Regions from separate parts of the Fictibacillus sp. NRS-1165 genome, predicted to be linked through region 1. Evidence: riboswitches for the same ligand, from Rfam matches in the RefSeq annotation. Region 1 holds a riboswitch; each other region holds the start of a gene.
What was found. A riboswitch is a leader RNA that binds a small molecule or an ion and turns the genes downstream of it on or off. The one in region 1 is predicted to bind S-adenosylmethionine.
Positions count from the first base shown of each region.

Region 2: another riboswitch for S-adenosylmethionine. It lies ahead of ABHN01_RS23500 (Fur-regulated basic protein FbpA); the one in region 1 lies ahead of ABHN01_RS14135 (methionine ABC transporter ATP-binding protein).
Region 3: another riboswitch for S-adenosylmethionine. It lies ahead of ABHN01_RS02775 (ABC transporter ATP-binding protein); the one in region 1 lies ahead of ABHN01_RS14135 (methionine ABC transporter ATP-binding protein).

Region 1 covers NZ_JBDPNU010000028.1:31,159-41,704, reverse strand. The annotation lists gene ABHN01_RS14175 (cysteine desulfurase) at 1-227, opposite strand, end outside; gene sufD (Fe-S cluster assembly protein SufD) at 227-1,522, opposite strand; gene sufC (Fe-S cluster assembly ATPase SufC) at 1,544-2,329, opposite strand; gene ABHN01_RS14160 (carboxymuconolactone decarboxylase family protein) at 3,047-3,421, opposite strand; gene ABHN01_RS14155 (metallophosphoesterase) at 3,580-4,425, shown strand; gene ABHN01_RS14150 (RDD family protein) at 4,454-4,888, opposite strand; gene ABHN01_RS14145 (MetQ/NlpA family ABC transporter substrate-binding protein) at 4,985-5,812, opposite strand; gene ABHN01_RS14140 (methionine ABC transporter permease) at 5,843-6,508, opposite strand; gene ABHN01_RS14135 (methionine ABC transporter ATP-binding protein) at 6,501-7,526, opposite strand; SAM riboswitch class I at 7,614-7,726, opposite strand; gene ABHN01_RS14130 (hypothetical protein) at 7,850-8,152, opposite strand; gene ABHN01_RS14125 (anti-sigma factor domain-containing protein) at 8,255-9,493, opposite strand; gene sigI (RNA polymerase sigma-I factor) at 9,626-10,372, opposite strand.
Region 2 covers NZ_JBDPNU010000079.1:11,941-22,486, forward strand. The annotation lists gene ABHN01_RS23440 (hypothetical protein) at 1-124, opposite strand, end outside; gene ABHN01_RS23445 (hypothetical protein) at 248-481, opposite strand; gene ABHN01_RS23450 (hypothetical protein) at 447-653, opposite strand; partial or broken gene ABHN01_RS23455 (M4 family metallopeptidase) at 809-943, shown strand; gene ABHN01_RS23460 (flavodoxin family protein) at 1,067-1,702, shown strand; gene ABHN01_RS23465 (MerR family transcriptional regulator) at 1,744-2,178, opposite strand; gene ABHN01_RS23470 (MFS transporter) at 2,367-3,557, shown strand; gene ABHN01_RS23475 (universal stress protein) at 3,578-3,997, shown strand; gene ABHN01_RS23480 (hypothetical protein) at 4,076-4,276, opposite strand; gene ABHN01_RS23485 (YhgE/Pip domain-containing protein) at 4,448-5,116, shown strand; gene ABHN01_RS23490 (hypothetical protein) at 5,080-6,000, shown strand; gene ABHN01_RS23495 (YhgE/Pip family protein) at 5,969-6,487, shown strand; gene ABHN01_RS23500 (Fur-regulated basic protein FbpA) at 6,439-6,669, opposite strand; SAM riboswitch class I at 6,888-6,992, opposite strand; gene ABHN01_RS23505 (threonine synthase) at 7,063-8,274, opposite strand; gene ABHN01_RS23510 (DinB family protein) at 8,437-8,943, opposite strand; partial or broken gene ABHN01_RS23515 (pyridoxamine 5'-phosphate oxidase family protein) at 8,978-9,609, opposite strand; gene ABHN01_RS23520 (hypothetical protein) at 9,764-9,913, opposite strand; gene ABHN01_RS23525 (D-alanyl-D-alanine carboxypeptidase family protein) at 10,141-10,546, shown strand, end outside.
Region 3 covers NZ_JBDPNU010000009.1:2,613-13,158, forward strand. The annotation lists gene ABHN01_RS02750 (MFS transporter) at 48-1,307, opposite strand; gene ABHN01_RS02755 (ketoacyl-ACP synthase III) at 1,507-2,508, shown strand; gene ABHN01_RS02760 (GNAT family N-acetyltransferase) at 2,698-3,447, shown strand; gene ABHN01_RS02765 (hypothetical protein) at 3,923-4,216, opposite strand; gene ABHN01_RS02770 (VanW family protein) at 4,307-5,185, opposite strand; SAM riboswitch class I at 5,370-5,474, shown strand; gene ABHN01_RS02775 (ABC transporter ATP-binding protein) at 5,779-6,546, shown strand; gene ABHN01_RS02780 (ABC transporter permease) at 6,572-7,426, shown strand; gene ABHN01_RS02785 (hypothetical protein) at 7,608-8,009, shown strand; gene ABHN01_RS02790 (aliphatic sulfonate ABC transporter substrate-binding protein) at 8,043-9,047, shown strand; gene ABHN01_RS02795 (hypothetical protein) at 9,077-9,409, shown strand; gene ssuE (NADPH-dependent FMN reductase) at 9,423-10,028, shown strand; gene ssuD (FMNH2-dependent alkanesulfonate monooxygenase) at 10,025-10,546, shown strand, end outside.

The sequences.
Region 1 (10,546 bases):
CGGCGGACTTTTTCTCTTGCTCCTTCATAGCCATCCGTCGCTCTTGTACCCAGGGTATGGACTCCGCGGTGAACATTTGAATTGTATTCACGGTAATATTTTTCAATCGCTTCAATGACAGGTACCGGTTTTTGCGAAGTGGCGGCACTATCAAAGTAAACAAGCGGTTTTCCATTGACTTCCTGATGAAGGATCGGAAACAGCTTTCTTACTTCTTGAGCGTTCATTATCTGACTTTCCTTTCTATTACCTCAACCAAACGTTTTTTCACGGATTCAAGCGGTATTTCATTAACAACTGGCCCTAAGAAACCATGAATGATCAACCGTTCAGCCTCAGCTTTTGATATTCCGCGGCTCATCAGGTAGAACAACTGAATTGGATCGATTCTGCCGACAGATGCAGCATGGCCCGCTGTAACATCATCTTCATCGATTAAAAGAATCGGGTTTGCATCTCCGCGAGCTTTTTCGCTCAGCATCAATACCCGTTCCGTCTGCTCGCCGTTGGATTTTGTTGCACCATGTTCGATTTTAGTGATTCCATTAAAGATGGAGCTTGCAGAATCCTTCATTACCCCATGAGTTAGAATGTAGCCTTCAGAGTTTTTCCCATGGTGGAATATTTGTGCAACAAAGTTCTGCTTTTGGTCACCTTGACCGATATTTACCGTTTTTGTATCAGCGTATGAACCATCACCAACAAGGTGAGTAGTATTATCAGAAACTGTGTTTCCATCATTCAACTGGCCTAGCGCCCAATCGATTCGTGCGTCTCGCTCTGCACGTCCACGGCGGTTAATATAGGAAGTCATTCCTTTTGCCAGATTATCCACTGCACCGTAAACTACTTTTGCACCGGGGCCTGCAAACACTTCAGATACAATATTGGCAACAGACTCACGGGTTTCGTTTGTTGACAGGTAGTTCTCAACATAAGTGACTGAGCTGTTGTCTTCCGCAGCGATGATTACATGGTTCACGAGCCCTGTTTGCTCATCATCGTGGAAATAGATCGCCTGAAGCGGAGTTTTCAACTCTACGTTCTTTGGAACATGGATGAATGCTCCATTGGTTACTAGAGCCGCATGTATAGCTGTCAGGCGGTTTTCCTCAACGCTGACCGCTTCCTTCATGAAATACTTTTGCAGAAGGTCTCCATGCTTTTGAGACGCTGTTTTGAAATCAGTAAAGATTACGCCTTGGGAAGACAGCTCTTCTGAAATGGAAGAATGAGCCACTTTTCCGTTGCGGATCACAAGAAGATTTCCCGCTTCTTCTTCACCGATTAAGGCCTTCACTTGTTCAGGAAGCTCTGCACTTTCTTCAGCAGTGCTTTCGTGATTGAAATCCGTAAGATTCCATTTGTCGATTTTCGTTTTATCGGGCTTAGGCATAGGAAGCTGCTGCGCCAATTCCAATGCACGTAAACGCAGTTCTAAAAGCCACTGAGGTTCTTGGCGGCTTTCAGAGAACTTGCTTACATAATCCCTGTCATATTTTAAAGAAGTTTCAACTGACATGTACAAATCCTCCTAACTTGCTTACGCCTCTTGGCCAACAGTTTCGTCTTCGATTCCCAACTCTTCTTTGATCCAGTCATATCCTTCTGCTTCTAAGCGCTGTGCCAATTCTGGACCGCCGGATTTAACAATGCGGCCTTGCATCATTACGTGGACTTTGTCCGGAGTAATGTAGTTAAGCAAACGCTGATAGTGAGTGATGATCAAGCAGCCGAACTCCGGGTTTCTCATTTCGTTGACACCTTTTGCCACCACTTTTAGAGCATCGATATCAAGACCGGAGTCAATTTCGTCCAAGATCGCGATCTTAGGTTCGATCATCATCAATTGAAGAATTTCATTACGTTTCTTTTCACCGCCGGAGAAGCCTTCATTTAAGTAACGGTGCGCAAAAGAGCTGTCCATTTCAAGAAGCTCCATTTTTTTGTCAAGTTCACGGATGAATTTCATTAGAGAGATTTCTTGGCCTTCCTCACGGCGTGCGTTAATGGCAGAACGCAAAAAGTCCGCATTGGTAATACCGCTCACTTCGCTCGGATATTGCATAGCAAGGAAAAGTCCTGCTTTTGCACGCTCATCTACTTCCATCTCAAAAAGGTCTTCGCCGTTGAAAGTTACTTGCCCCTCAGTTACTTCGTACTTGGGGTGTCCCATTAACGCTGAAGATAAGGTTGATTTACCTGTTCCATTTGGCCCCATGACCGCATGGATTTCTCCGCCGTTTATTTCAAGGTTTAAACCTTTGATGATTTCCTTGTCTTCGATAGAAACACGCAGGTTTTCAATCTTTAAATTAGGTGTAGACATAAAATTTACCTCCATCTTATATTTCAGTGAAATATATTGTTAATGTGAACAAGAATGAAAGCTTCTCTCATTCCATTCTCAATTTATTCTCATTCTAATATTATAACAAATTTATTTTATCTTCAACCTGCAGGAACGATTGGATTAAGAAAAGCGCAAGTGCGTTGCTGAAGTTCGAAAACACTGGAACTCTTACACAGACGCACGCTCTTTTTGTTGAGGGCCTCCTAGGCTCCTTTTCTCATTTTTCATCCAGTACTTCTTTAAACAGAAAATCAGCATCCATCATTGAATGCTGATCCCCCCTACCTATACTATAGAATTTTTCGTTCCATTTCATTAGAGACTTCTAAACTTTTTTGATATTCTTTTTCCCTGGATTGTTCTATGGTGATCCGTTTCTCTAGATTACGTTCATATTCAGCATAACCAATTCCATGATTCTTTTGCAGTGCTTTTTCCATTTCAGAAGTATGATTTACTTTTATCGAGTGAATAATGAATCATCCTTTCGTGTTATTAACACTAAATCAACAAGTATAGCGTAACAAACACCCGTGGCGTGCTTCAAATTCCATTCAACGCCATATTTACAAAGATGAAGGGGTTTCCTTATATTGATGCATACTGACTCATACATCCTTATATATCCTCTCAAAAGCTCCCTGATGTAAGGAAATACAAAAAAAGAGCTCCAATATAGGAACTCTTTCGGCTTTATTGCATAGGATTTTTAAGTTCTTGTATGCATTCCTGAACGAGTGTTACACCCTGGCTCATTGCCGCACCGCCTCCAAAGGCTGCCGCAACACCAACGGCCTCAAGAATTTCATTTTCACTGGCGCCCTGGTCCAAACAGCCTTTGGTGTGATAGATGATGCAATATTCATCCTGGGCATGAATACTGATCCCTAAAGCAATCAGCTGCTTGTTTTTTTCAGAGATTTCACCTTCCTTGAAACAATGTCGAGTAAATTCATTAAAAGAATGAGCCACCTCTGGCATATGATCTGTGTACTTCGCTAAACCTTCTTTGTAACGGATTAAATGGTGCTGTGTTGAGTTATATCCAGACATTTCATGATGTTCCATATCCTTTTCATCCTCCTGTCCTAAGATAGACAAAATTTAGTATGAGTTATTGCTTCTCTTCTTATCCTTTCTTTCATGGAACAGCGGAACGTTTTGCTTAAAGAATTCAGATGATGGGAATATAATGGGCTAAAAGAGGCTGAATAAAGGAGTATAAGATGGAAGAGGAAAAAATAAAAAAATCATTGATCGCTGGTTCAATCGGAATAGGCAGTCTAGCAGCTGCAGCCGGTGCAGCGGCTTTTTATTCCGCTTTTGTTGAGCCCTATTGGTTTGATCTGAACAAAATAGAGATAAGAATCCAGAGGCTGCCTGATAGCTTTAAAAAATTCCATATCGTTCATATCAGTGATTTTCACTTAGGTTTTCATTTTAAAGCGAAACATATTGCAAAAATGGCCGTTGAAATTCAGAAACTCAACCCCGATCTGGTCGTCTTCACAGGCGATTTAGTCAACTCCCACCGATCGTTGAAATCTGCTGTCAAGAGTTTGCCTTACTTAAAAAAAATCAATGCTCCCTATGGAAAATTGGCCGTGCTTGGCAATCATGATTATCTTGAAAACATCCATACGATTTCAGAGCTATTGGGCAAAAGCGGGTTTGAACTCCTTATCAATGAAAATAGGAGAATTAAAAAGGGAGAAGATGAACTGTACATCGCCGGACTGGATGATTACTTAAGGGGAGAAGCGGATATCGAAAGAGCGCTAGCCGGTATCCCTGAGGGACGCTGTACCTTTCTGCTGGCTCATGAACCCGACTATTTTAAGGTGAGCACCAAGTTCCCTGTTGATCTGCAGCTATCTGGCCATAGCCATGGCGGCCAAATCCGCTTGCCCCTGTTCGGTCCCATCGTCACTTCTAAAATGGGCAGAAAATATCATAGCGGGCTTTATCAAGCAGAAAACAAATTTCTCTACACAAACAGAGGAATGGGGACGACTCACCTCCCCTTCCGTTTCTTCTGCCGTCCCGAAATCACATCGATCACATTAAAATAAGACGGCAGCAGCCGTCTTATTTTTATCTTTACCCTTCCTTTTGAGGGGGAAGGTGGGTAACATACGTCCCTGCGATCAAATCATGAATGCCCCTTTTGTCTTTTCGTATACCGACCATAAAGGCACTGACAATCAATGCAATGCCTAGCGTGAGCCCGTAAATAAGGCCCCCGATCAACACCCTCATGACCATCGCCCCAAACCCAAGCTTGCTGCCATCTGCCTTTACAATCCGAATGCCACAGATTCTTTTGCCAATCACATAACCACTCCAGAAGATTGGCAGCAAAAGCGCATAAAGAAAACTCACAACATTCGTAAACCAATCGCCACCCGGATCTTCTGATATAAAGTCTCCAGTAAATAAAAATCCGATGAACGCTAAAATAATACCGATAATAAGTCCATCCAGTATACAGGCTCCTAGCCTGATCCAAAAACCAGCCGGCTGCTGCACTTCCATCATCCATCCCCCCACAACGAATTTATAAATCATCTTACAAATATTACTAATGGACAAAAAAAAGAACAGCCCAAAGGCTGTCCTCATTGAAATAATTTATTTGTTTACCGGTACAACGGCACCTTTATATTTCTGATTGATAAAGTCTTTGATCTCTTTAGAATGGAGCACTTCAACGAGCGTTTTTACTGTTTTAGCGTTTTTGTCACCTTTACGTACAGCAATAATATTTACAAATGGTGAATCGGCGCTTTCAATGGCAATTGAATCCTTTTGAGGGTTCAACCCAGCGTCGATCGCATAGTTCGTATTGATCAGGACAGCGTCTCCCTCTCCCTTTTGATACGCTTTTGGAAGAAGGCCCGCCTCTATGTCTGCTTTAAATTTTAAATGCTTAGGATTTTTTGCAATATCCTTGATTTTGGAATTGTAGCCTTTACTTGCTTTCAGTTTGATCAGGCCTTCGTGTTCAAGAAGGGTTAACATACGTCCATGATCTGCAACAGAGTTACTCATGATGATGGTTGCGCCATCTGGAAGCTCTTTTAATGATTTGTACTTTTTAGAATAAACGCCGATTGGTTCGAGATGGATACCACCGGCATTTTCAAACTTATAATTTTTGTTTTCCTTCATTTGAGATTTCAAATATGGAACGTGCTGGAAGTAGTTAGCATCAATCTCATTGTTCGCAAGCGCTTTGTTAGGCAGTACATAATCCTGGAACGTTTTGATTTCAAGATCAATTCCTTTTTTCTTCATTAAAGGCTTGGCCGCTTCAAGAATTTCAGCATGAGGGACATTGGATGCTCCCACAACGATTTTATCGTCAGCAAGTTTCTTCTCTTTTCCTCCGTTTGCCCCACAGGCAGCAAGTGCTGCTGTCAGTGCAAGCATAAGGACGATTGCGATAATTTTTTTCATGTTGCTCCTCCTGGTTGTGTAATATAGACCTTAACGTTTATCAATGGTACGAGTTACATTATCCCCAATCAACTGGATGATAAATACAATGATTAGGATGATCACAGTAGCGACAAACGTTACATCATTTTGCGTACGCTGGAATCCTTCAAGGAATGCCAGATTTCCGAGCCCTCCCGCTCCAACTACTCCCGCCATTGCTGTATAGCCGACAAGCGCGATGGACGTGACCGTAATACCGGAAATCAGTGCGGGGAGACTTTCAGGAATCAAAACTTTAAAAATGATTTGACTGTTGCTGGAACCCATCGATTTTGCCGCTTCGATGACTCCCTTATCAACCTCCCGAAGTGCAATCTCGACCATCCTGGCGTAAAACGGTGCAGCGCCGATGATCAAAGCAGGAAGTGCCGCATTCGCTCCAAGCATAGATCCTACTAAGAAAAGGGTTAGCGGAATCAATAAAATGATGAGAATGATAAACGGTATGGATCGAAAGATGTTTACGATTGCTGCAATGACAAAGTTAAAAAACTTGTTCTCCCATAGGTTCCCTTTACCCGTTAAAAATAATGCCAACCCTAAGAAAAGACCGATAATAAAAGTGGCGAGGACAGCGATTGCTGTCATGTATAGCGTTTCTCCGGTAGAGGCCCACATTTGCGCCCAATCCACGTTCGGAAAAAGATTATTCATATGAGATCACCTCCACTTCTACTTTCTGCCCATTCATATAGGTTACCGCTTCATCGACCTCTTGATCGGCACCTTCCAGTTGAATGAACAAGGTTCCATACGGTCCGTTCTGCGTTTGGGATACCTTGCCCTGAAGGATATTCACATGAACATCAAATTTTCGGATCACCTCAGTGATAACAGGCTGCTCCGCACTTCCGCCAACAAAAGTAAGCTGAACAATCTTGCTTTGCGGCTTTTCAGAGGCCAGCTGTTTGATCATATCCGTTGTTTCTTCCGGCTCCGTTATTTGCTTGACAAAATCTTTCGTAATGAACTCTTTCGGATGTCTGAAAACATCGAGAACCGGACCCTGTTCCACAATCCTGCCATCTTCCATAACCGCTACACGATGACAGATTTTTCGGATCACATGCATCTCATGTGTAATAAGAACGATGGTCAAATCCAGTTTTTGATTAATCTCAACCAATAGGTTAAGGATGCTGTCCGTTGTTTTCGGGTCCAAAGCCGAAGTCGCCTCATCACACAGAAGAACTTTAGGATTGTTCGCCAAAGCACGAGCGATCCCCACTCTTTGCTTTTGTCCTCCACTCAATTGGGACGGATACGATTCACCACGCCCTTCGAGTCCGACAAGCTTAATCAGTTCATCGACTCGTTTTTGGCGCTCCTCTTTTGGTACACCTGCAATCTCCAGTGGAAAAGCAATATTTTCCTTTACCGTTCTGGACCAAAGTAAATTGAAGTGCTGAAAGATCATGCTGATTTCCTGACGAGCTTTCCGCAGCTCCCTGTTACTGAGCTGGGAAAGATTTTTTCCGGCTACAGTAACATCTCCGCTCGTCGGTCTTTCCAGCATGTTGAGCATACGGATCAACGTACTTTTCCCTGCCCCGCTGTATCCAATAATCCCGAAAATTTCTCCTTGTTCTATGGAAAGGTCAACATGGTCAACCGCGTTTACCGCTCCGTCTTTCGTCTGGAAAATCTTTTTAACTGCGTCTAATGTTATCAAGAGACTGTATCCCTCACTTTCTTAAAATAAAGAATGCCCTTCTGCAGGTCATGAGCAGAAGGGCATAATCATTTATATATGCACCGTCACTCATCTCCCAAAGCAGGCTGCTTTGCAGGATTTGGCACCTTTTTAAGCAGGTAATGCTTAACGGTTGCCGGGTTTCACAGGGCCAGTCCCTCCACCACTCGCGATAAGAACGAATTTTGTTAATCGCTATTTAGTTCGCTTTTCTTTACACGTTTCGAATTTTAACATTACCCATTGGGGAGTGTCAATCCATTGTTCATAAATTTTAGATAGAAAGACCCGTTTCTTTTGACTTAGGAATTCTTTTTGCATAAAAAGAGGAGAGATTCCAGTTTCAGCTGTTCTCTGTACGTACCCGAAAAGGTCACTTTCTTTTGCTTGATTAAATCGCTAAGCCGATAATGGCCGTCAAGCATCTCTTGAAGTTCACCCCGGCTGCCCGATATCATCAATGTTTTTTTAGAACCGCTGCTTTTACTTGTAAAGGAAAAATATATACATTCTGCTTCAGCCTTTACATGAGGAATTCCCATTCCAATGAGCGGCTGAAGAAAGGCTGTATTTTGAACCCTTTCCTGCCATTGAATCCAATCCATAAACATCCCCCTCTTAAAAAACATCTATAGGTAAATGTTCTGGAGGAGGAGGATGTCTTCCTTGAATTTTCCTTCGACAGATTACATACGCCCTGTCGATTATTAGCTTGCTTTTTCATGTACTTTTAATTTTTTTGGTTTTGCTTTTTTCCAGGCCTTTTTTTCATGGTGCCTGTACGGGGTTGCCTTTGGTGTTTCTTCATTATTGCCCCATTTCTTATCGTGGTTCTCATGTTTTATCTTTTCAGAAGCATCAGGGTGTTTTGGAACAGTTTTCATCTTGGTATTTTTTCCGTGCCGCGTGTAATCTGCTGGCTGTTTATGATTAGGTTTTGGTTTCTGTATAGTCTTTGAGGAATGACGCTTAACCGCTTTTGAACCTTTCCCCTGTTCCATTTTTCGGACCTTCTGATTTTCCGATCCAGTAACTCGGTTATTTTCTGCCTGTCGGTCTTCCGGTCTGGATACAATCTCCTTAGATGAGGTGCCCTGCAAAGAGCTTGTCTTAATGGTTATCGTTTCAATAGTTCTTGGGTGTCTTATCATTTTTTCTGAGATTTTCTTTTTATGGTTTATTTCTTTTTTCGGAAGCTTGCGATCAGGTTCGATCTTTTCCTTTAGTTCGGTATATGACATGTTCTTCACTTGATGAAGAGATATATTCTTATCTTTTCTTTTCGCATCCAGGTACATCATATATTTACCGGAAGATACCCCGTTCTTTTGGGCGACTTTCCGTTTTTCCGTGTTAATACTTTTTACCATGATAGCCGCTTTCGTATTAAAGACCGCGGCATTTCGTTTTATGGATGAAACCGCTTCATCCAATGAAGATGAAAGTTTATCATTTTCGGCGTCCACAATCGTGGTACCAATCATTACATCCGGGTTTTCTGTTAAATATCCCTTGCTTTCATAGGCATTCAGCAAAGATGAGGCGAACTGGGAGAGGCTTACGTTTTTTTTGTGATTTAATGATTGGAGAATTTTTTTGCCTTCCGCATTGTAGGCTTTAACTTTTATGACTTGCAAATCATGGTTAACTCCCGTTTCAAGACTCGGATTTACATCAAAACTCACATAAGCCGCAACAGTATTGTCGTTGCGGCCCAGTGGATAGACTCCTGAAAATAAAACATATATAAGCAATGCTCCTATAGTAAGTGAAAGAGAAGGAAAGAGCAATCGTCGTACCCTGCTTTTTGTAAACCTTGAAATACTGTATTCCATACCTACCACCGGATGTTCTCCGCGTGGTACTCTTACGGTAATGAAACAGCCATCTTTCGTTAATAAAACGGCTTTTCCTTTCTTTACTTCCATTAAAACACCATTTTTCATCCCACATATCCCTCCTGCTAGGCGAAGGATCTGCTTCGTATCATAACCATCATGGGATTTATTGCTTTTTTGCTTTACGAATTAAGACGTACGTTCCCCACGAATAATTACAACCGTTTAACTTCCCCTTATTTAAGGCTGAATATAAGACTTTAACGCTTTAAAGTCCCCTAGATATATTAGCGATACCGCTATTATATATTTTCGATTTCTCTCTATTGTTTTACGACTGCAGGAAACCATACTTAATAAATCTTTTATAGGAAGTTGTTTTTTCTCCAATAAAAATTCAGCCATTTCTTGGTTTTCTACTAACAAACGAGCGATTTCTTTTGCATTTTCCCTTGCATCAACGTGCTTCGGGCAGTGTTTGCTCAACACTTTAAAGTTCAAGCTGAATTCCTTCAGCAGTTTTTGGTATTCTTCGATTTCATAAACGCGGTTTTCTGCCTGGATTTTTTCTTCGTAATGCTCCATGGCAGCTTTCTGTTCTGCATAGCTGTCTTCGAGACGGCCTTCTTCATCCTCTTCATCCGGCTGCAAGTAGATGAGTCGGTTCTGCCTGACTTCTTTTCTTATATAGTCAATCACTCTTCGGCGTATGACCATGTCGGCAAAAGAAAGAAAACGGCTTCCCTGACCTTCTTGATATTGATCAATGGCTTCATTAAACGCGTAGAGACCTACACTAAATTCGTCCATCGTACGATCTATATATTGACTGCATACCTTTGAAGTCACTTTCTTAATGAACGGCTGATAAGCTTCGATCAGCTCGTTTCTTAAGGAATCATTCCCTCTTTGAATTTTTAATACTTTATCTTCAATGTTAATTATTGGTGTATTGTTGCGAATAGCTGGTACAAATGCAGTAGACATAGTTTCACCTCTTAAATCCAGGTTGTTTTGTACTTTTGGACAAAATGAATGATATATTGCCAAAAGTCGACAGGAGCAAACATGTTTCAAGCTCTCCTATACATTTATACCATTGATTCGCAGGTTTGTAGGATACAGTTGTATAACAATGTTACAGGACTCATAACAATTGTA
Region 2 (10,546 bases), on a different contig from region 1:
CGATCTTTTTGTCGCGGTTGCTCTCCTCAAGGTGGTAATTGATACGGCCTAGTGAAATATCTTTCCTTGTTAATTGAGGGAAATTTTCTTCAATAATATTTATTTTTTCTGAAAATGTAAGCATTGTCAGCCTCTTTCTTTTCTACTAATTTTCCTGTGATTATATCATACCTTATAGTACAAAAGTAGAGATACCCTTTAACCATAGGAATGAGTAAACAAAAGAAAAACACCGCAATCGCGGTGTTCATTTATGTCTTTTCAACTCTGAGGTGATAGCGTCCATGGCCGACTCGATCTTAGCGTATAACTCTATCTCATGGTTGTCGGGATATTTTATTTTAAAAACATTGTCGGATTTACTGTAGCTTATGGAGATCAGCGGGACACTATTTTGGCTTAACGTATGGGTCACTTCTGATTCAACATATTGCTTTGTTTTTAGATCAAGCAGCATGTCCTGAATTTTTGATGGATTCATCAACATCAATCCCCTTTCCATTATGAGAGGGAGCTAGTAAAAGGTGAATAGCCTCAAATATTTTTTTATTAATTCTTAAAATTATAACATTTTTCAGGTTTACATCACACCCCAAACGGGAATTGTAATCGTTTTGAAATACAATTTTCTCGCTTTTTTTATTTTTAGACACAAAAACGACACAAAATTATACTCCTTTTTTTCTGTCTTTACACTTGGGAAAACAAGTGTAAACTTCAATCTGAAATTCACGGTAACCTGCTCTGTTTTTCCCAATACCAATGAACCAGTGCTGTGCCATCATAAAACCAAGGGCGAGCACTTACTCGCTATATGACCCCGACAACAAACTTCAGCGGAGCACGTGCTGCATTATTAAGCGCAACTGCAGACCTGTATGGCAGCACTGGCGCGGAATACACAGCAGTAAAAACAGCGTGGATGAATGTTGGAGTGAACTGATAAAACATTAAAAGCCCGGCGGTTTCTGTGATCCAGAAGCCGTCGAGGCTTTTTTACGTTTTCAGATGGATCAAAAGGGTACAGTTTCAAATAGGAATGCACAGAAGGAGAGTAGATCAAAACATGTCCATTCAAGCACTGATCATTAACTGTACACTCAACAAAAGCAATCGGACGTCTAACACGCGAGCGCTCATTGATGAATCGGTTAAAATTTTTGATAGAGAAGAAATTGTAACAGAGGTTGTTACCCTTGCAGACTATAACATTGAATACGGAGTAACTGGAGATGCTATCAGCAATAAGGATGAATGGCCGATTATATTTGAAAAAATAAAGAAAGCCGACATTTTAATCATTGGTTCCCCGATCTGGCTCGGTCAGCAGAGCAGCCTGACGACTGTTCTGATTGAGAGGCTTTATGGCGCGAGCATCGATACGAACGACAAAGGACAGTATATCTTCTACAACAAAGTCGGCGGTGTCGTTGTAACAGGGAACGAAGACGATGCCAAGCAAGTAAGCCGGTCAGTGGTGTATGCATTATCTCATATCGGTTTTACTGTTCCTCCAAATGTCGATACGTATTGGGTAGGAGAAGCCGGACCAGGCCCATCTTATATCGATGCCAAAGGGTATGAAAACGAATTTACATTGCAGCACGCCCAAATGATGTCATACAACCTGATTCATTTTGCAAAAATGCTCAAGGAGCATCCAATCCCAGCAGAGGGAAACGTCATTAAGCAGTACCAGTAATTTTTTTATAGTATGCAATAAAGCAGGCTTTCTGCCTGCTTTTAACTATTTTCCTGTTCAAATCGGATCAGAGCGGCTTTTGCCCGGTCCCTGAGATTCATCAAATCTTCCTCTACCTTTATAATTTTTTTCTTTTTTTGTTCTAACAGCTTTAACTGCTCCTCTACCGTCATATACACTTTCTCCAGCTTTTCTTTTTGCTGGCTCGTTCCTTTGAACTGTCTGTAATCGTGTCTTTGAGCTTCCAAGGTGTCACTGAGTGTAATAAATTCCTGGAGCTCTGATAGGGAAAAGCCCATCACTTCTTTTGCATTGGTGATCTTCTTTAAGAACTCCACATGTTCCTTTGAATAAAGCCTTATTCCACCCTCACTTCGAGGAGGCGAAGAAAGCAGGCCGATTTGTTCATAATAACGGATGGTGCGCTTCGTTAACCCGCTCTGTTTCGCTACTTCATCTATTTTAAGCCCATTCATTGTTCTTGCTCCTTTGCCATTTAAAGTACAAATACAGATAAATCACTCTATATAAAAATACCACAAAAAGAAATAAAAAAGGAAATGTTTACGTTGACGTCAAGGTTAACTTGTATTATAATTTTTTGGGTAGAACAGTGCGGTTACTTTATTTTTTATTATATTTTTCAGAAAAAGGGGTTTTAGGTATGAAACAAGAAGCTTTGAGTATCCAGGAACAGCCAGGCAAACAGCCGCTTGTGATCTGGGTCATCTTCTTTGCCACCATTATTTCATTTATGGGATTAGGTCTTGTCGATCCTATCCTGCCTGCTATTGCTCATCAGCTTAACGCTACTCCGAGCCAGGTTTCATTATTATTTTCCAGCTACAATTTAATTACCGGTGTTGCAATGCTCATTACCGGTGTGGTCTCCAGCCGTGTAGGCATCAAGTGGACCTTGTTGTCCGGTATCTTATTCATTATTGTTTTTTCTGCATTGGCAGGTTCTTCGAACGAAATTTCACAAATCGTTGGTTTCCGAGGCGGATGGGGTTTAGGAAATTCATTGTTCATCGCTACCGCATTATCTGCCATCGTTGGCTTGTCCATCGGAGGAACTGCAAAAGCTATTATTTTATATGAGGCAGCCATTGGATTAGGGATATCTGTTGGACCTTTACTCGGCGGTGAGCTTGGATCCATTTCATGGCGTGGCCCTTTTTATGGAGTCAGCGTATTGATGGTCATCGCATTCTTTGCCTTGTTGCTGAAAATGCCTCATGTTCCGAAACCGAAAGCTAAGAGTTCTGTACTCGATCCGATCAGAGCCTTGAAATATCCTGGGCTTCTTCGACTCGGTCTCACCGCTTTCCTTTACAATATTGGTTTCTTTACGCTTATGGCCTATTCGCCATTTGTGATGGATTTAGACGAACACGGCCTTGGCTACGTCTTTCTCGGATGGGGTCTTTGTTTAGCCATCACGTCCGTATTTGTTGCACCAAAAATTCAAGCAAGATTCGGCACAGTAAAATCGATGTGTGCAATGCTCATCTTTTTCGCACTGACCCTTCTCGCTATGGGAATTTGGACGGAATCAAGTACAGTAGTTATTGTTGCCGTTATCGTTGCCGGCCTTTTCCTTGGCACGAATAATACGTTGATCACAACTGCAGTCATGCAGGTAGCCCCTGTTGAGCGTGCGACCGCATCAGCCGCATACAGCTTTGTTCGTTTCATCGGTGGTGCTATTGGACCATGGCTTGCGAATAAGCTGGCTGAAACCTATTCTTCGCATGTTCCGTTTGTAACCGGGGCAATCTTTGTTTTATTCGCCATGCTTGTTGTTGCTTTGGGCCGTAAACACCTTATCCATGTCGACTCCATTTCTCATTAAAGGAAAGGAAGGTCACCACAATGTACAATAAAATCTTAATTGCATTTGATGGTTCCGCTCCTTCTGTTCACGCGCTTCAGCACGGTGTGGAACTTGCCCAACATATGGACGCTGAAATTGTAACGATGCTGCATGTAAACAAAAACGTTCCTTTACAGGAACCTCCCCTTAATATTGATTTGGATGAATTACTCGAAGAAGAGGACAAGGAACTGCTGCAGCCTGCCGTTCATTATCTCTCTGAATCAGGCATTCCTTTTGAATCTCATGCCGTTAGCGGGGAGCCTTCTCAAATCATCACTTCATACGCAAAAGAACACCATTACGATGCCATCGTTATGGGAAACACAGAAAAAGGCATTATAAAAGAAGCATTCCTAGGAAGTGTCAGTCATCAGGTTGCCCATACCGCTGAATGCCCAGTGATCATCATAAAATAAAAAAGACCGGTTCCCCAAAGAAGGGAACCGGTCTTTTTTTGTCAGAATCCAGAACTTTGAAGACCTAGCTCGCACCAATTACGCTGTCCAGCCCGGCTGATAAAGATATTTTACGTTTCCCCCGCCTCCCGGGACGATGAATCCGCGGAACGATTTCTTGTCCTCTTGCTTAACAAGGACTTCACGAAAAACAAAAAATTCTTCTTTTATAACGACGTATTCACTAAGATCTCCACTACGGAGATCAGAAAGAATTTCAGCAGCCATCTGTTTGTTCAATCTCATAATCCTCCATTACATAAGATTCCTATATTAGTACACCATATCCTCGCAGGTTGTGTCCAATGCTTTCTCACATGAAAAGCGCCTTTACATAAACTTCTTTTTCAAACAAAGACTATGCAAAAACGTTTGATTGCTATCATAAATTCATTGCTTAGAAAAGGATATATGGATGATGAAAAATATGTTTCAGGTATACCGTTTGGATTGGAAGGACATATTGACTATCCCCACTGCAGCCCTGCTGACTTTGGGTTAATTGTGCTGCCTTCTGTTTATGCCTGGGTAAATATCAAGGCCATGTGGGATCCTTACGAAAACACGTCAGGCATAAAAATTGCCATCGTAAATGAAGATACAGGTGCTATGCTGCAGGACCAGCCCATCAATTTAGGCAGGCAAGTCGTTAAAAATTTAAGGCACAACGATAAATTAGGCTGGACTTTCGTAGATAATAAAACGGCCCGTGAAGGGGTCCTCAACGGAAAATATTACACCAGCCTTTACATACCTCCCGACTTTTCGCGTAAGATTTCAAGCATTGCGAGCAAAGACCCTGAGAAGCCTGAAATCATATATACAGTCAATGAAAAAATCAACGCGGTCTCCCCTAAAATTACACAGTCAGGAGTCTCAACCATTATCAATCAGGTTAGCGACAACTTTACGAAGAGCGTAGGAAACACCATATTTAAAAAATTTAACGAAGCTGGAATTACACTTGAAAAAGAATTGCCAACCATACTCAGCTTTGAACAAAGATATTCTCTCTTGAAAAGGAGTTTTCCAAGTTCAATCAAATGGGAGAACAGCTTATCTTTCTTGACCAAAAGATGAATGAATTAGATAAACGAGCAAAAATGAAGAAAAAACTTCAAATGAGCATCCCGACGATCGACAGGCTTGGTGATGTTATCCTGCAAACGGAAGAAAAACTTCCGCAAATGAAGCGCGTGTTAGATCAACTCGCTCCTCTTCAGGACAATTTGGCAAAATTGGAGTCTGCAGATGATATAGCAGCAAATCTCGAACAATCACTTATTGATCTTAAGTCTGCAATAGATGAAGCCATTGCAATGGGCAATGCTGCAAATAAAACCAATCCAGAGGTATCTTTTGAGCCTGCCGAACTGCAAGCGATGAAAAGGCACCTTCAGGATCTCGAGAATATGATTCGCCAAAACAAAGGGATTCTTACAGAACGTACTGCATCCTATTTGAACCCCCTGCACAATCTGTTTTCAACTGCCCAGCCTGACTGGCCGGCACTCGAACAGAACATTAAATACGCAGCGGAGTTTATACGAAACGATTGGCCAGCAGCTAAGCATGACCTCCAAAAAACAGCTGTATTACTGGATACACAGCTGCCAAAGCTTGAACGATCGGTCCACCGGGCAGCACTGTTTGCAAAAAAAGATATGCCTGCCATGAAGAGATCGATCACCCGTACCGCTGACAAAATCAGAGATTTTGAACGGAACAACAATCTTAGAGATATCATTAAAGCCTTAAAAAACGATGCTCAAAAGGAAAGTGATTTTCTGGCATCTCCGATCACCTTGAAGGAGAAGAAGATTTTTCCGATTCCCAATTACGGCTCAGCGATGACACCTTTTTATACCTTGCTGGCACTGTGGGTAGGAGGGATGCTGCTCATCTCTTCCCTCAGAGTAGGTGAAGTACCCCGTGAAGGCAAAGTTTCCCCGCTTTCTTTTTAATTTTGGAAGGCTTCTTACCTTTGCCTCGATCGGCATGCTTCAGGGCCTTGTTGTATCTCTAGGTGATCTGTATATTATACATGCTTACATTGTCGATAAGATTTGGTTTGTTTTGTTTACCATTTTTCTGAGCGTCGTCTTTGTCATTCTCACTTATACACTTGTATCCATCTTTGGAAATGTCGGAAAAGGCCTCGCGGTTATTTTTCTCGTTCTGCAGTTTTCAAGTTCAGGCGGAACATTTCCTGTGACAATGACCTCTTCCTTCTTTCAAAAACTTAATCCGTATATGCCCTTTACTTATGGAGTCAGTTTATTGCGTGAAGCAACCGGGGGGATTATTAAAGAGGTTGTACTTTCTGATCTATACCATCTGCTGCTTTTCCCCGTTATTTTTCTTTCAGCTGCCCTGCTGCTGCGAAGACCGATGCACAGATTTCAGAATAAAAGAGGAACAGGCTCGAATAAAGCAAGAATTCTCCAATAATGTTTTTTAGCCCGTGGCAGGAAATTCTTCCCGCCCGCTGCCTTTTCATACTCCTCTTCCAGGTCGGTAAGTGTCAGCTGAAATAAGTGACGCTCATCTTTCTGATAAACGTCCATGGTGATCAGTTGATGAATCAGCTGATTCCTTTTCGTTTCCACGGCTTTCCTTAATTGATTTACCATAAAAATCCCTCCTCTTTGTTAAAGCATTGACTAACAAGAGCTGGAAACAAAAAAATAAACGCCGCCATTTTTATGACGAAGCGCCATTGGTTGACCAATCAGCAAATCCTTATATTTCATAGTGAATTAGTCGGTTTTATAAACAAATAAAAACCTCTTCTTGCGGAAGCAAATACGCACAAGAAGAGGTTGAATCGCCATCAAATTAAATCACACTCTTCTTATCATTCAAGCCGATTGCTTGTGGAATTGGCACAGTGCTCATAAAGAGCCCGCTGCCGAGGCTTCAAAGGGCCAGATCCCTCCACCTCTCTAAATAAGAAATATAAGGTAATTTTTATTCTCTTGTTTTATCATTATATGAGTTTCCATTCTAAAGTCAAGACTAAACATTCACTCTTTTGGCATAACTTCTCCAGGCTGCAGGACTGGTGGTTGAACAGTGACCGAATCCGGGTACTTGATCCCTTGTCCTGTATTTAGGCAAATCACCTTTTCATCTGCCTTGATCCAGCCTTTTTCCCTCAGTGTTTTTGCTGCTGCAAAAACTGCTGCCCCCTCTGGACAAATAAAACTTCCTTCGAGTTCTGCGATTTGGCGCTGTGCCTGACTGATCTCCTCTTCAGAAACAGCAACAGCACATCCCTCCGTTTCATAAATCGCTTCAAGGACGAGAAAATCTCCAATTGCTTTCGGGACATTGATCCCAAATGCAGCTGTCTTGGAATTTTCCCAGAACTCCGATTCATTCTTGTTTTCTTCCCAAGCTTTTACGATCGGCGCGCATCCCTCTGCCTGAACAGCGACTAGACGTGGCAATTGCGCTCCTTTAAAGAGGCCCAGTTCCCTGAACTCCTTTAATGCCTTATAGATCCCGATCAGCCCGACTCCTCCACCAGTCGGATACAAAATAACATCTGGTGGATGGCTTTCTGTCTGCTCAAGAATTTCATAGCCCATCGTTTTCTTACCCTCTACCCGGTAAGGCTCTTTTAACGTCGATGCATCATAGAAGTCTTCTTCTTTCACTAGTGAAGCAACAATCTTACCTGCATCACTGATCAGGCCATCTACAAGAATAAGCTCTGCACCGGAAATCGCAACTTCTTTTCTCGTGATTGCAGGAGCATCCAACGGCATGACTATGAACGGTTTAATGCCTGCTCTTGCTGAATAGAGCGACCAGGCTGCCCCTGCATTTCCATTGGTCGGCATTGCGAGCTGCGTGACACCAAGCTCCTTGGCTTTTGAAACGCCTACCGCTGATCCTCTTGCTTTAAAGGATCCGGTAGGTATCATTCCCTCATCCTTCATCAACAGGTTGGCAATCCCGAGCTTTTTACCAAGAACCGGCATTGGCAATAGAGGTGTCATTCCCTCTCCGAGTGTCACCACATGGTCAGGATCAGTAACCGGGAGAAGTTTATGGTACCTCCAAAGGTCATTCCTTTCTTTATCGATGATTTCATTATCCTTTTTCAGCTCATCTAAGCAATAGTTTACTAGAAGAGGTGAACCGCACTCGCACAATTGATTAAGCTCATGATGCGCATAAATATTTGCGCATTTTGGACATTCCAGATGGCTGATGTAGCTGAATGACATAACATACCTCCATTATTCCTTACCGGAAAAGAACCGCAAAAAGCACCGTGGTGCATATGGAAGAACCTGCACCGCGGTGCCTTCAGTTTTCTGATCAGCAACCTTTTGATTGTGTATGAGTAAAATTCTAAGACATATATTCCGATAAGTCAACTCGGAAATCTACAGCGAGTTCAATTGACGCGAAAGAATCTTTTCCTTAATTTCCTCGATTTGAGCCAAATGTCTTTTTTCATGGTAACCAACGAAAGGGATCCATTGCTTCAATGACATTGGGCCGAATACCGGGTGCGGATAGGACTTTTGTTCTAAAGCGTCTGTATTGGCACTGTTCTCAACCTTTTTCAGCTCTTTACGTGATTCTTCCAGCTTTTCTTTTATTTTTTCAAGTGTCAGGTACCGTTTTGCTGGAACAACAAAAACAGGAGCATCCACTTTCCTGCTTCGGTCCACGGTCAAATCAATTGGTTTTTGTTCAGCAGGCATCGAGATTTTGCTTTTTAAGCGGTTTGAAATGATGATCGCTATGGACCTTTCCATGAGATATAAGTGATGCATCGTCTGCATGATCGACCATCTGCCCTTTTCCTCCGGTTCATTTAACTGGTCATCGCTTAACCCGCCAACCGCTTCAAGCAGTTGTCTTCTAATCTCATCGTTTTCATTCATGGCTTATTCCTCCCATCGTTGTCAGGGCACCGTGCTAATAAAGGCGGTCTCTGTACCCTTCCTGCAAGCTCTCTACCTGTTCTGCACTCATATTTGGAATGTTCATGTGAGCGGCCATCATTGCAGCTGCAGAAGGCAGTGATTCTTGCGGCATCCATGATTCCGGACTCCAGAGCCCGGATCGGATAAACGCTTTGGCACAATGCAAGTAGCATTCCTCCGCCTTCACCAGAATCCCAAACAACGGCAGTTTTCCATTGACAGCATTTAACTCCAAGAGCACCTTGTCACGGCAGATTATCGCTGTTCCGTTCACTCTCAGCGTTTCCCCGAGGCCGGGAATCATAAATAACAGACCAACCCGTGGGTTTGTTAGAATATTTTTAGCAGAATCCATTCTTTTGTTGCCGGGACGTTCCGGGATAAATAAGTAGTGATCATCCAGCACTGTTACGAATCCTGGGGCGTCTCCCCTTGGTGAAACATCACATCTGCCTTCCGAATCAGATGTCCCAAAGCTAAAAATGGGGACATTGAAATAAAATCCCGGCAATGCTTGTCAATCTGTGGGATGACTTTGTTCGCAGCCCGTATGCTTGGTTTACCACATAGAGAACGCAGTTTCTCGAACTCTTCTTGTGTGTCGATAATCTCTTCTATTTTCATGCCCTCGCCTCCAAAACATGGAATATATATCCATCGTACCTCGTGTTTCATTTGAGAACCAGAGCTTAAAGGATGAAAACAAATTAAATAGCCTGAACTCCATTCCTGTGAGTCCAGGCTTTTTAATTCACCATGTGCACAATCTCCTAGAAAATCAGTTTGGATTCAAAAACGTTAATTCATACTCAGGTTTTCGATCTTCATCTGGTTTTTTTAATGTTCCTGCTGCCTGCAATAGCGGCTGCTTCGGAACGGACTGGGTCATTGGCTTTGTATTAGGCTGCTCAATTTGATTCATATCCATTGTGCATCCCTCCTTACCAGTTTTTTAAATATATTCCCGGCATCAACAAGCCTGAAACCTATTTATATAAATTTTTTAATAGTTTATTTTATGAATGTTTAACGTATTTGTTCATTGTACTAAGATATTTTCATATAATGTTCAGTTTCAGCCTTTGTTTCACAGGGAAACTTCAGTTATAATTAGAAGTCGGACTACCAAAGCAATTTTGAAAGGAAGTTTTACATATGAAAACAAAATTTGTTTCAGGAGCTGCTATAGCCTTAAGCCTTGCTCTATTTGCCGGCTGCTCCAATAATGATAAAACCGCTAATGAAAAGCCGTCTCACAAAACGGAAAAACATGAGGCTGACAAAAAGAATAGTGAGACTCAAAAAAATAAGACAGATGAAAACAAAAAGAATGATGATACTAAGAAAAGCAACGGAAATGTAAGCCAGGATCCTGAACCGAAAAAAGATCAGGAGAAGAAAAAGAATGAACCAAGCGAGCCTTCAGCGGATGAAAACAAGAAGTCTAAGCCGCCTGCTCAAAAGAATGACGACAGCGTTTCTGTTGTGGCCCATCCTGAAAGCATACCGGTACTTGTAAACAAACGTTCTAAACTTCCTGAGAACTATAAGCCGTCTGATC
Region 3 (10,546 bases), on a different contig from region 1:
ACAGAATACCACATTATTAAGGGGGAACGTGATGCTCATTTGTGTCATTAATCCAGCGATCGGATTACTTTGCTTCTCCAAAGAACAACACCCACAAATATAGTGAGGGCCAAGCTCGAAACAAGGATAATCCTGTCAATCGGAATTCCTACGGAAAGCAAAGAGGATACAAAAGCAAAGGAGAGTGGGACAAAACCCATAGAAGCTGTAGCCATCAGGCTTTGCACCCTGCCCATCATGTGTGTATCCGTCATCTCCTGAACTAGTGAGGGAGAAATAATATTGGAAATCGATAAGCATACGCCAGCCATCGAGAGAAGCAAGATTCCATGCCAAAGGGCGGTCATTTGGCTTAAAAAAATATTAAAGACGGATAGAAAGGCGATCAGAGAAAGGCTGATGACCGGACGTTTTCTTTTTATGTTCAATGCCCCAGTCAGCAAAGCTCCAGCAACCATGCCGCCTGCAAGCGAGCTTTCCAGATAGCTTAACGACAAAACATCTCCTTTTAGATATTGGTCTACCATTAAGGGCAATCCGATGTTCAGTGGACCAACCAAGAGGAGGTTGACAAAAATAGAAGTAGCCATCGTGATGAGCAGGTAGGGCACGCTTTTGACGTAGACAACCCCTTCCTTTAATTGCTGGAATGCTGATTCTCTTTTTTTCTTTTTTTCGGGTTGCTGTTGAGGATAGCGGATCTGCGAGATAAGAATGCTGCTGCAGATCAGCAGGAAAGAAGTAAAGCCGAAAACACCGCTAAATGAGCCAAACTTAATGATAAAGCCGGCGATGACTGGGCCAATTAAAAGAGAAAGCTGATTGGTGGTCTGCATGAGAGAGTTGGAGCGTACGATATGCTCCTTTTCAACGATGGCGGGAAGCATGGATTGATTAGCCGGCCAGTAAAAAGCATCAAGAACACCAAAACATAATGCAAATAAACCAAGGAAAAAAAGGTTCATGCTGTCATTCATGATCAAAAGCACTAGGCCTAGAACGAGCAGGCCTCTTGTCAGATTGGAAATGAAGATAACATGAGAACGCTTCATCCGATCAGCGAGAACTCCGCCGATCGACATGAGCAGTACGCGGGGAATAGTGGTGAGCATCATAATGATTCCCAGTTTTGCTGGGGCTTCAAGAGCCCGAATGACAAACCAGGTTTCTGAAATTAAATAGACAGAAAAAGACAGCCCCGTAAAAATGCTTGCGATCCATAAAAATATAAACTGCCGGTTGGCAAAAATTTCTCCGAACGATGTCTTCTTTTTCACCCTTACTTCATGAGCCGAACTGCTTTCCATAAAATTCCTCCTACCCTATTTTAATATAATTTATCGTTAAAATTTATTTTAGTGCTAAACAACTCTTTAGTGAATATTAATCGTTCGACAAAATATTTATCAGGGAAAACTAATTGATTTCCTGGGGATTCGTGGTAAACTTATTGATAAATTAGTACCTAGTAATAACACTAACCTATAATTTTTTGGGGGGTTGAATATGAAATCAAAAGCACGGCTGACAGCGATCGGCACGTATGTACCGGAGAAAGTCCTGACAAACGAAGATCTGCAGAAGCTCGTCGATACTAGCGACGAATGGATTGTACAGCGTACCGGCATGAAGGAAAGAAGAGTGGCAGGAGAGCATGAGTTTGCCTCCACATTGGCTATAAAGGCTGTTCAAGAATTAACCGAACGCTACAGCAAGGGACTTGATGATGTTGATGCCATACTTGTTTCTACAACCACACCTGACTTTGTTTTTCCAAGTGTAGCCTGCCAAATTCAAGACTTTTTCGGTATTCCTCATACCCTCGCCTACGATTTTAATGCTACCTGTGCTGGATTTACATATGGCCTTCATATGGCAAACAGTTTGATCACCTCCGGCCTCCATAACAAAATTTTAGTTGTAGCAGCCGAAACGCTGACAAAAGCAACAGACTATACGGACCGATCTACTTGCATCCTTTTTGGTGATGGAGCCGCAGCTGTTTTGATTGAAAGAGATGAGGAACATCACAGTTTTCTTTCTGCCCATTATGGGACGAACGGAGATGGAGGAAGACATGTGTACCGAACGAATTTTTCCACCAGCATGAAGGGGTGGGAGATGGAGAAGACAGATAAGATGGTCCAGAATGGGAGAGAAGTCTACAAATGGGCAGTCCGCACCATTCCTGAGGGTATTCATAAACTTATAGATCAAGCGGCCATGAAGCTGGATGATGTGGATTGGTTTGTACCTCATAGCGCTAACTTGAGAATGATTGAGTCGATTTGTGAAAAAGCAGGGTTTCCGGAAGAAAAAATGCTCACCAGCGTGGAGTTCTGCGGAAATACTTCCTCGGTTTCTATTCCGCTAGCGATGGATCTGGCTATAAAAAAAGGAAAGCTGAACGATGGGGACATCCTTTTGCTGTATGGATTCGGCGGGGGGCTCACACACGCCGGCCAATTGCTGCGATGGAGCCCTGATCCTGCGAAACAATCACACTGAGAAACAGCCGCTCACGGGCGGCTGTTTTTATATTGGACAAGGAAATAAAAATCAAATGGAGTATATGTTGAATGGAAGGCCAGATAATTATGTGGAGGGTGGTGCAAGGATGAGACAATGGGAAACGAAGATGGTACGAACGAAACGCGGAAACTTTGAAGTGTTTACAAAGGGGAAAGGCGTTCCTTTATGTGTAATCCATATTTACCCGGTATGAAAATTTTAGATGGAAGCCCTGAGTATATCATAATTGAACAGGCAGATCCCAGGCTTAAGCCCGAAGAGTGGAAGCAGGGGCTGTCAAAAATTTTACTGAGAGCCAAGAAGCAGAGCCTTCAGCGGATTCAGGCTGTACTATTACGGGATGGCAGAAATTATGAGAACCTTGCAAATGAATTAATCCGCAGGGGATTTGTTTATTACTCTTCCAAGGTAGATGTATATCGGAATCTAAGCGGATTAACAGACCAAACCTCTATGTTTCAATGGCTCTCTTTGAAAGATGAAACCCTGACTGAAGCCGAGTTCATCGAAATATGGAGGGAATGCATGCTGCTTTCGGACAATACTCCTTCATCACTTACGATGGAACAACACTTACAGTCCGTAAAAAAGGAACTTGGCAGCGGATGGGAATATTCCTGCCGGGTGTTTTATGATAATAAGGGCCCAAAAGGGATCTCCATTCCTCATATTGAACCAGGTACTTCAAATGAAGGCAGATTGTTTTATTTCGGAGTGCTTCCGCAAGAACGGTTTAAAGGGAGCGGAACGAAAATGCATGGCCAATCTTTGTCGTTCTTAAAGGAGATGGGGGCGGAATATTATATCGGAAGTACGCACCTGGCCAACCAAAAAATGCAGCGGGTGTTTGAGAAAAACGGGTGTGAAGCAAAAGCGTATACTGACGTATTTTATAAGTATTTTGAACATAAATAACAGCTCGTCTGCATGCAGGCGGGCTGTTTAGTTTTGATTTTCCAGACTGATTCCTTTGATCGCATTAAGCGCCGCTAGTCCATCACTCGGGTATCCGTTCGCCTGTTCCATAGGCATGAGGGAAAAGAACACGTATTAAAACGAAAAGTACGTGAATTGGTAAAAGAAAAGGTTACGGATACGAAGTGCGCCGACCTTGTTGATGACATTTCCTGTACCGACATGAATTCTGACCTTTCTCCAAAGATTCTGGCGAAAAAGTAATGTCCGGATTCATGCAATAATGTTACGGCAGGCAGAATGAAAAAAAATGATAAGAAAAATTTCCATATCTCTGTAAAACCAAACAACTCGCCAACTCCCTTTTGTGCTTATCATGCTCTCCATTCTTTTGCCTGATTCGCTTTAGGACAAACATCCAAATTCACCCGAAAAAATAAAAAAACTCAGCATTATGCTGAGCTGTAATTTCCAATTATTGAAACAGTCCTGAATGCAGCACTTCATTTGCTGCAGAAACGATATTGAACAAGAAAGCTCCCCACCATAATACACGGCCCCGTGGTGAAACTTTGCTCCATCTTTTTCTCTTGCTTTGTTCTTTGAAATAGACGAGAGCAGCAAGTGCTGTGATATTAAAGAAAACCATGCTCCAGCGGGCAACAACAAGGTAAGTCGGGCTGACTAATCCACCGGCAAGCAGCAATCCATTAATTAGGAACAGCATATAGAAAAACGGAAGACTTTTCATGTCATCACTTCTCTCCAAGATGATCAAATCCTCGTTTATTCTAACACCGCCATTATGAAATGGGAATGGGTTTGCTCAATGGTTAACAATGTTGACACAATTACTTCCCTACCGCATATTAGTGCTTTTTTTTGGAGGCACGTGAATGACGTCAGAAGACGAAATCATCACCATCATGCTCCCTCCGTACGCTTTCGCTCGTATAAGAATCGGCTGGTTGAAACGGTTCTGAAAACGGAAGTCCGGGCCATACCAGCTTACGGTCGCATCTCGCCCTTTCGGTACATAAGGGACAAGCCTGCTGTGTGAAAAACGCTGAACGATATGAAGTCCTGCCCGGTCAACTGCATTGAAAAGGGTAGAGGACACTTGGCAAATTCCACCGCCGACTCCTTCCGAAAGCTCCCCCCGCACGATAACAGGAGCACGCATGTACCCCTTATCCGATGTTCGTCTGCCTACAACACCATTAAAGGAAAAGGTTTCTCCAGGAAATACGACATGGTTGTCAATGGCTTTTGCAGCAAGTGAAATATTATGGCTCCTGGATTCGTTGGAACGGTTGAAATAGGTAACATAATGAGCAAGTTGGTTCGTGCGAATATTTCCAAGAAGCTCGCTGTCCACTCTTGGATGGACCGGTAATTGAGGAATTTCAAGTTTTACAGGCCCCTTACTGAAAAAACTCATATAAAATCGTTCTTTAAACGCTTTTTTATAGAGCATGGATCCTTTTTTTTCAGAAGTGATTCCTCCCGATTCATTGATCCTTGCGTTTAGAGGCGGACGGTAGATCTGCCCCTCCAATTTTGCCGTAAACAAGTCAAGTTTCTCGCCGTCGATAACGGGCGTACCCGGCAGCGGGATCATGAAGTCTTTTCGATCAACGATCGCAATGGTTTGCCCTTCATGTACTAAAGATATGCTGTCTGGTATATTGAGGGGCTGGACAGCCAGCAATATACCGGTTAACCAAGAAAGCAACATAACGAACAACCTCCCAACAATTAGTATGTTGAAGGCTGAATCGTTTTATGTAAGAAGGTTGAAAATGTATCGGCGACCCGGCTGTTTTTAGATTTTTCAAAAATGTTATTGACTTTGTATTCTATACCTGTTTTAATAACAATTAATCCGATGGGGTTTATATGATTTAAACCTACATAATTTTTTCTTATTAAGAGAGGTGGAGGGAATTGGCCCCATGAAACCTCGGCAGCGGACTCTTTCAGAGAACTGTGCCAAATCCAACAAGCAGCAGCTTGGACGATAAGAAAGGAAGAACATGCAATACACTTCCCCTTACACGTCCATGACAGGTAAGGGGAGGTTTTTTATTTAAGAGTAAAAAAATATCGTACAGCTGATTGGTAAACCAAAGGCCGTGTCTTGAAATTTGCAGACATGGTCTTTGGTTTTCTTTCGTACATGAACCTTTTTTCATTTGAAAGGGGGAATTTTATTCGCAGCACGGCCATTCAAATATTGCGTCGACCGGACGACCGGAGGCTTTCCTAAAATAAGGAGGTTTCCGGTTGTTTTTCTTTTGCCGAATCGTAAAGAAGAAAGGGAGATTGGTAATGACTTTACTGCAAATTAGAAAACTGGATCGAAGTTTCCAAACGGGGAAAAGCGTGATGAAAGCACTGGAACGTATAGATCTCAGTCTGAACAAAGGTGAATTTATCACGGTGATCGGCCCGAGCGGCTGCGGAAAAAGCACGCTGCTAAAGATAATTGCTGGTTTGGATACAAGGCATGAGGGTGCTGTGATGCTTGATAATCAAAAAGTATCCGGGCCGAGCATCGATAAAGGATTTATTTTTCAGGAACCAAGATTATTTCCGTGGCTGACTGTTGAAAAAAATATTGCGGCAAACTTGCCTTTGAAAGAAAAAGAAACAAAAGAAAAAGTAAGCGAACTGATCAAGCTTGTCCGATTGGAAGGATTTGAAAATGCTTATCCAAAAGAGCTGTCAGGAGGAATGGCACAAAGGGTATCGATCGCAAGGGCCCTGCTTAGAAATCCTAAGGTTCTCCTCTTAGATGAGCCATTTGGAGCCCTGGATGCCTTTACACGGTCACATATGCAGGAGGTGCTCCTCGATATCTGGGAAAAGAACCGGACAACGATGATCTTTGTTACACATGATATTGATGAAGCGATCTATCTTGCCAGCCGAGTTGTTATTATGAATCCCCGGCCGGGCACGATTCGGGAGGTAATACCGATCGAACTGCCGCATCCCCGGCGAAAAACGGATTCCGCCTTCCAAAAAATACGGCAGCGGGTATTGAGTGAATTTGAAAAAGTAGAAGTAAACGAACAATCAGAAGCTGTCCAATAAAAAACGAAGCAAAGGAGATGAAAGGATGAGCGATCAGACTGGAGTATTAACGACAACCAACTTGGATCGAAAACAGAGAAGAAAAGAGTCCGCCGTAAAAACAAAAAACCGAAAAAAAACACCCCTTTCCCATTGGGTGAGAGGATTAGCACTGCCGTTTTTTATTCTTGTCATCTGGGAGGTTGCAGGTGCCTATGGACTGATTTCAGCCACCTTGCTGCCTCGGCCGAGTGAAATTTTCATTGCATTTAAAGATCTCATCCGCACGGGAGAGTTATTTACCCATTTTAAGATCAGTCTGTTGCGGGCGATTACAGGATTTCTGCTGGGAGGGGGGCTTGGGCTTTTGGCTGGGCTTGTTGTTGGATTTTCAAGTAAAACAGAGCAAACCCTGGATCCGACCTTACAGATGCTGCGGACCATTCCATCGCTGGCTGTGATCCCATTGTTCATACTCTGGTTCGGATTTGGTGAACTCTCAAAAATATTGCTGATTTCAAAATCGGCATTCTTCCCGCTATATGTGAATGCGTTCCTGGGGATCCGCGGGGTGGACTCTAAGCTGTTTGATGTAGCAAAGATCCTTGAGTTCAGCAAATGGAAACAGATTACAAATCTCATTCTGCCGGCTGCATTGCCGAATATTCTTCTTGGTCTGCGCCTTTCGTTGGGAGCGGCCTGGCTGGCTTTGGTCGCCGCCGAATTGATGGGATCAAGTGAAGGCATCGGATACCTTATTATGGATGCGCGGCAATTTTCTCAAACGTCGGTTGTTTTTGTTGGAATTATCATTTTTGCGGTGTTCGGTAAAGCATCCGATTCACTGGTCCGCTATTTTGAGAAACGGCTTCTGAAATGGCGCGACAGCTTTATCGGGTGAAAAATCATAAAAGGAGGTGTTCGGTATGGCTCAAAACAAAAGGCAGCTCCATCTTAATCTCTTTTTGGCAGGAATGGGCCACCACGAAGCTTCGTGGAGGGCATCCTAGCTCAACCGTGGATCAAACACTGGAATTTTAATTATTTTAAAAAACTTGCACAAAAAGCAGAACAGGCTACGATTGTACTGCTTATCCGCTGGTGGACCACTTCCAGAGCTTCCGTTAACGGACGGACACCGCATCCGGACTCCGCTGATTCAGGAGCTGGCACAACGGGAGAACTTGACCATCAGGGAACTTCTGCTTCGTCTTGCCGGCGGGAGAGGGCACTATACCATCGCAGGTGCTCCAGAGCAGATCGCCGATGAACTTGAAAAATGGTTTAAGAACGAAGGAGCAGATGGCTTTAATATTATGCCTCAGCTCTTGAGTGAGGGATCGGACGACTTCATCGATCATGTTATTCCGCTATTACAGCACAGAGGGTTATTCCGGACAAAGTATGAAGGAGATACATTAAGGGTTCACTTCCAGCTTCAAAGGCCAGAGGCTAACACAGGTCTATATACATTAAAAGTTTAGTAGTAGATTGCATATAAGGAGAGGAGAAAACAGATGACACAATTAACGAAGAGAAAAATCATGCCAGGTGTATTCCTATTGATTTTATTGATGGCTTTGCTTTCCGGCTGCAGTGAACAAAGCACGAACGCTGAGCAGAAAGGTGACGTTAGGGTCAATATCGGAGTCCAGGGAAGTACCGGCGTTCTGCCTTATGCCCGTGAAAAGGAATACTTTGAAAAAGCGTTTGAGAAAGAAGGCGTAAAAGTAAAATGGAACGAATTTTCAAGCGGTCCTCCTCACTTTGAGGCACTGGCATCTGGAAGACTGGACTTCGGTGCCACTGGGGGTACGCCTCTTATTGCCGGGCAGTCTGGTGATGTGGACTTTAAAGCGATTGCGGTGACAACCAACGGAAAAAAAGGAAATTCCATCATCATTCCTAAGGGCAGCAGCATCAAAAATTTGAAGGACTTAAAAGGTAAAAAAATAGCCGTGGCTAAAGGAAGCAGTGCTTACAATTTCCTCTACATGGCTCTTGAAAAAGCAGGTCTGACCGACAAAGATATAAAAATTGTACAGCTGCAGCCTGATGAAGCAAGGCCAGCCCTCGATAACGGCTCCATTGATGCCTGGTCGACCTGGGAGCCTTACGCAACCACTGCACTCTATCAAACAGGGGCAAAATCCCTCGCTGATGGAGAGAACTTAAATATCAATGCGCCAAGCTTTCTCGTGGCTAGAACACAGTTTACGAAGGAGCATCCTGACTTAACGGTCGTCTTCTTAAAAACGTATGAAAAAGTCAGACAAGAATTTATCCATCATCCGGATAAAGTAACAAATGAAATTGCCAAACGTGAGAAACTGGATCCGGAAATTGTCCGCACGGTCTTAAAGCGATCGGATTTAATCCTATCTCCGACAACAGAGGAGTTCGCAAAAGCCCATCAGCATCAGGCTGATTTTCTGTATAAAGTCGGAGGCATCAACAAAAAGCTCAATACATCAAAAGTGATAGAGAACCGGTTTGTTGAGAAGGCTCTGGAGAAGGAGTGAGCAGCAAACATTTTGATGGAGGGATGAACATGGCAGAAGCGTCTTTAAGAGAATGGCACCGCCCAAAAAACTTTGTTGCATCGATCACGAAGGAACAGCTGCACCTTGTTAATTTAACTGATCTTGAGTTCACAGGCCTTTGCAAAGAAAGATACGGAGTGAATAAAGGATTGTACAACACGATTGAAAACTATTTTGCAAAGCAGGGAGTAAGAAACATTCTCTATCGCAGAGTGTACATCCTTGAATTCCTGGCCGACGTTCAAAGCAAGAAAGGAAAGGAAAGCCGTGGAGCACACGTTTCCTTCGGCACAGGAGGTTTGGCAAGAGCGCTGCACACCTTTTTTATAAAAAACATTTAAGGGGGAATATACTTTGGCAGACATCGTAACCATATCGGGAAGTCCATCGGTAACCTCGGGAACAGGAATCGTCCTTCAATATTTAAGTGAGCTCGCTCAAAAAGGGGGACTTGAAACAGAATCTTTTTCTGTACTTGATGTCCCGCCGGAAGATCTTGTTCTTGGCAATTTTCAAAGTCCACAGCTGAAAGCAATTGAGAAGAGCATAAAGCAAGCAAAAGCCGTCATTATCGGAACTCCTGTGTATAAGGCAGCGTATTCGGGGGTCCTTAAGTCACTATTGGATCTGCTGCCACGCGATATTCTAACGGGAAAAAGTATATTGCCCATCGCAACGGGAGGTACCATCGCTCATCTCTTGAGCATCGATTATGCGTTAAAGCCTGTCCTTTATGCGATTGGAGCAAGGAACATATTAAATGGTATTTACTTTATCGATCTGCAGCTGCAGCATAACAATGGCCATGACGTTACGTTTGATCCGGAAATCGAGAAACGGCTGATCGTATCACTGAATGAACTGATCGATGAGGTAAAGAAAGATTGGTACATCAAGGACTTAGAAAAAGGAGAACTTCAGATTGCGGGAGACACTGAGGGAAAGGGGAATAAGGCATGAACGTATATTGGTTTTTGCCGACACATGGAGACAGCCGGTATTTGGGAACATCAGAAGGAGGAAGGCCTATTACGCTCTCCTATCTTCGCCAAATTGCGCAAGCGGTAGATAGCCTTGGCTTTAAAGGGGCACTCCTGCCGACGGGACACTCATGCGAAGATGCGTGGGTGACCGCATCTTCCTTAATTCAGGCCACCAAAAAGATGAAATTCCTCATCGCGGTACGTCCGGGATTGATCTCTCCCTCTCTAGCGGCAAGAATGGCTTCCACCTTTGACCGTCTTTCTGATGGAAGGTTATTGATCAATGTGGTGACAGGGGGAGATCCAGTAGAGCTTGCCGGTGACGGATTGCACTTATCACATACTGAACGCTATGAGCTGACGGATGAATTTTTGACGGTCTGGAGGGGGCTGCTTGCCGGAGAAGTGGTTGACTATGAGGGGGGTCATCTGAAGGTGGAAAAAGGAAAAATACTCCTTCCTTCAGAGCAAGAGCCATATCCGCCGCTGTATTTT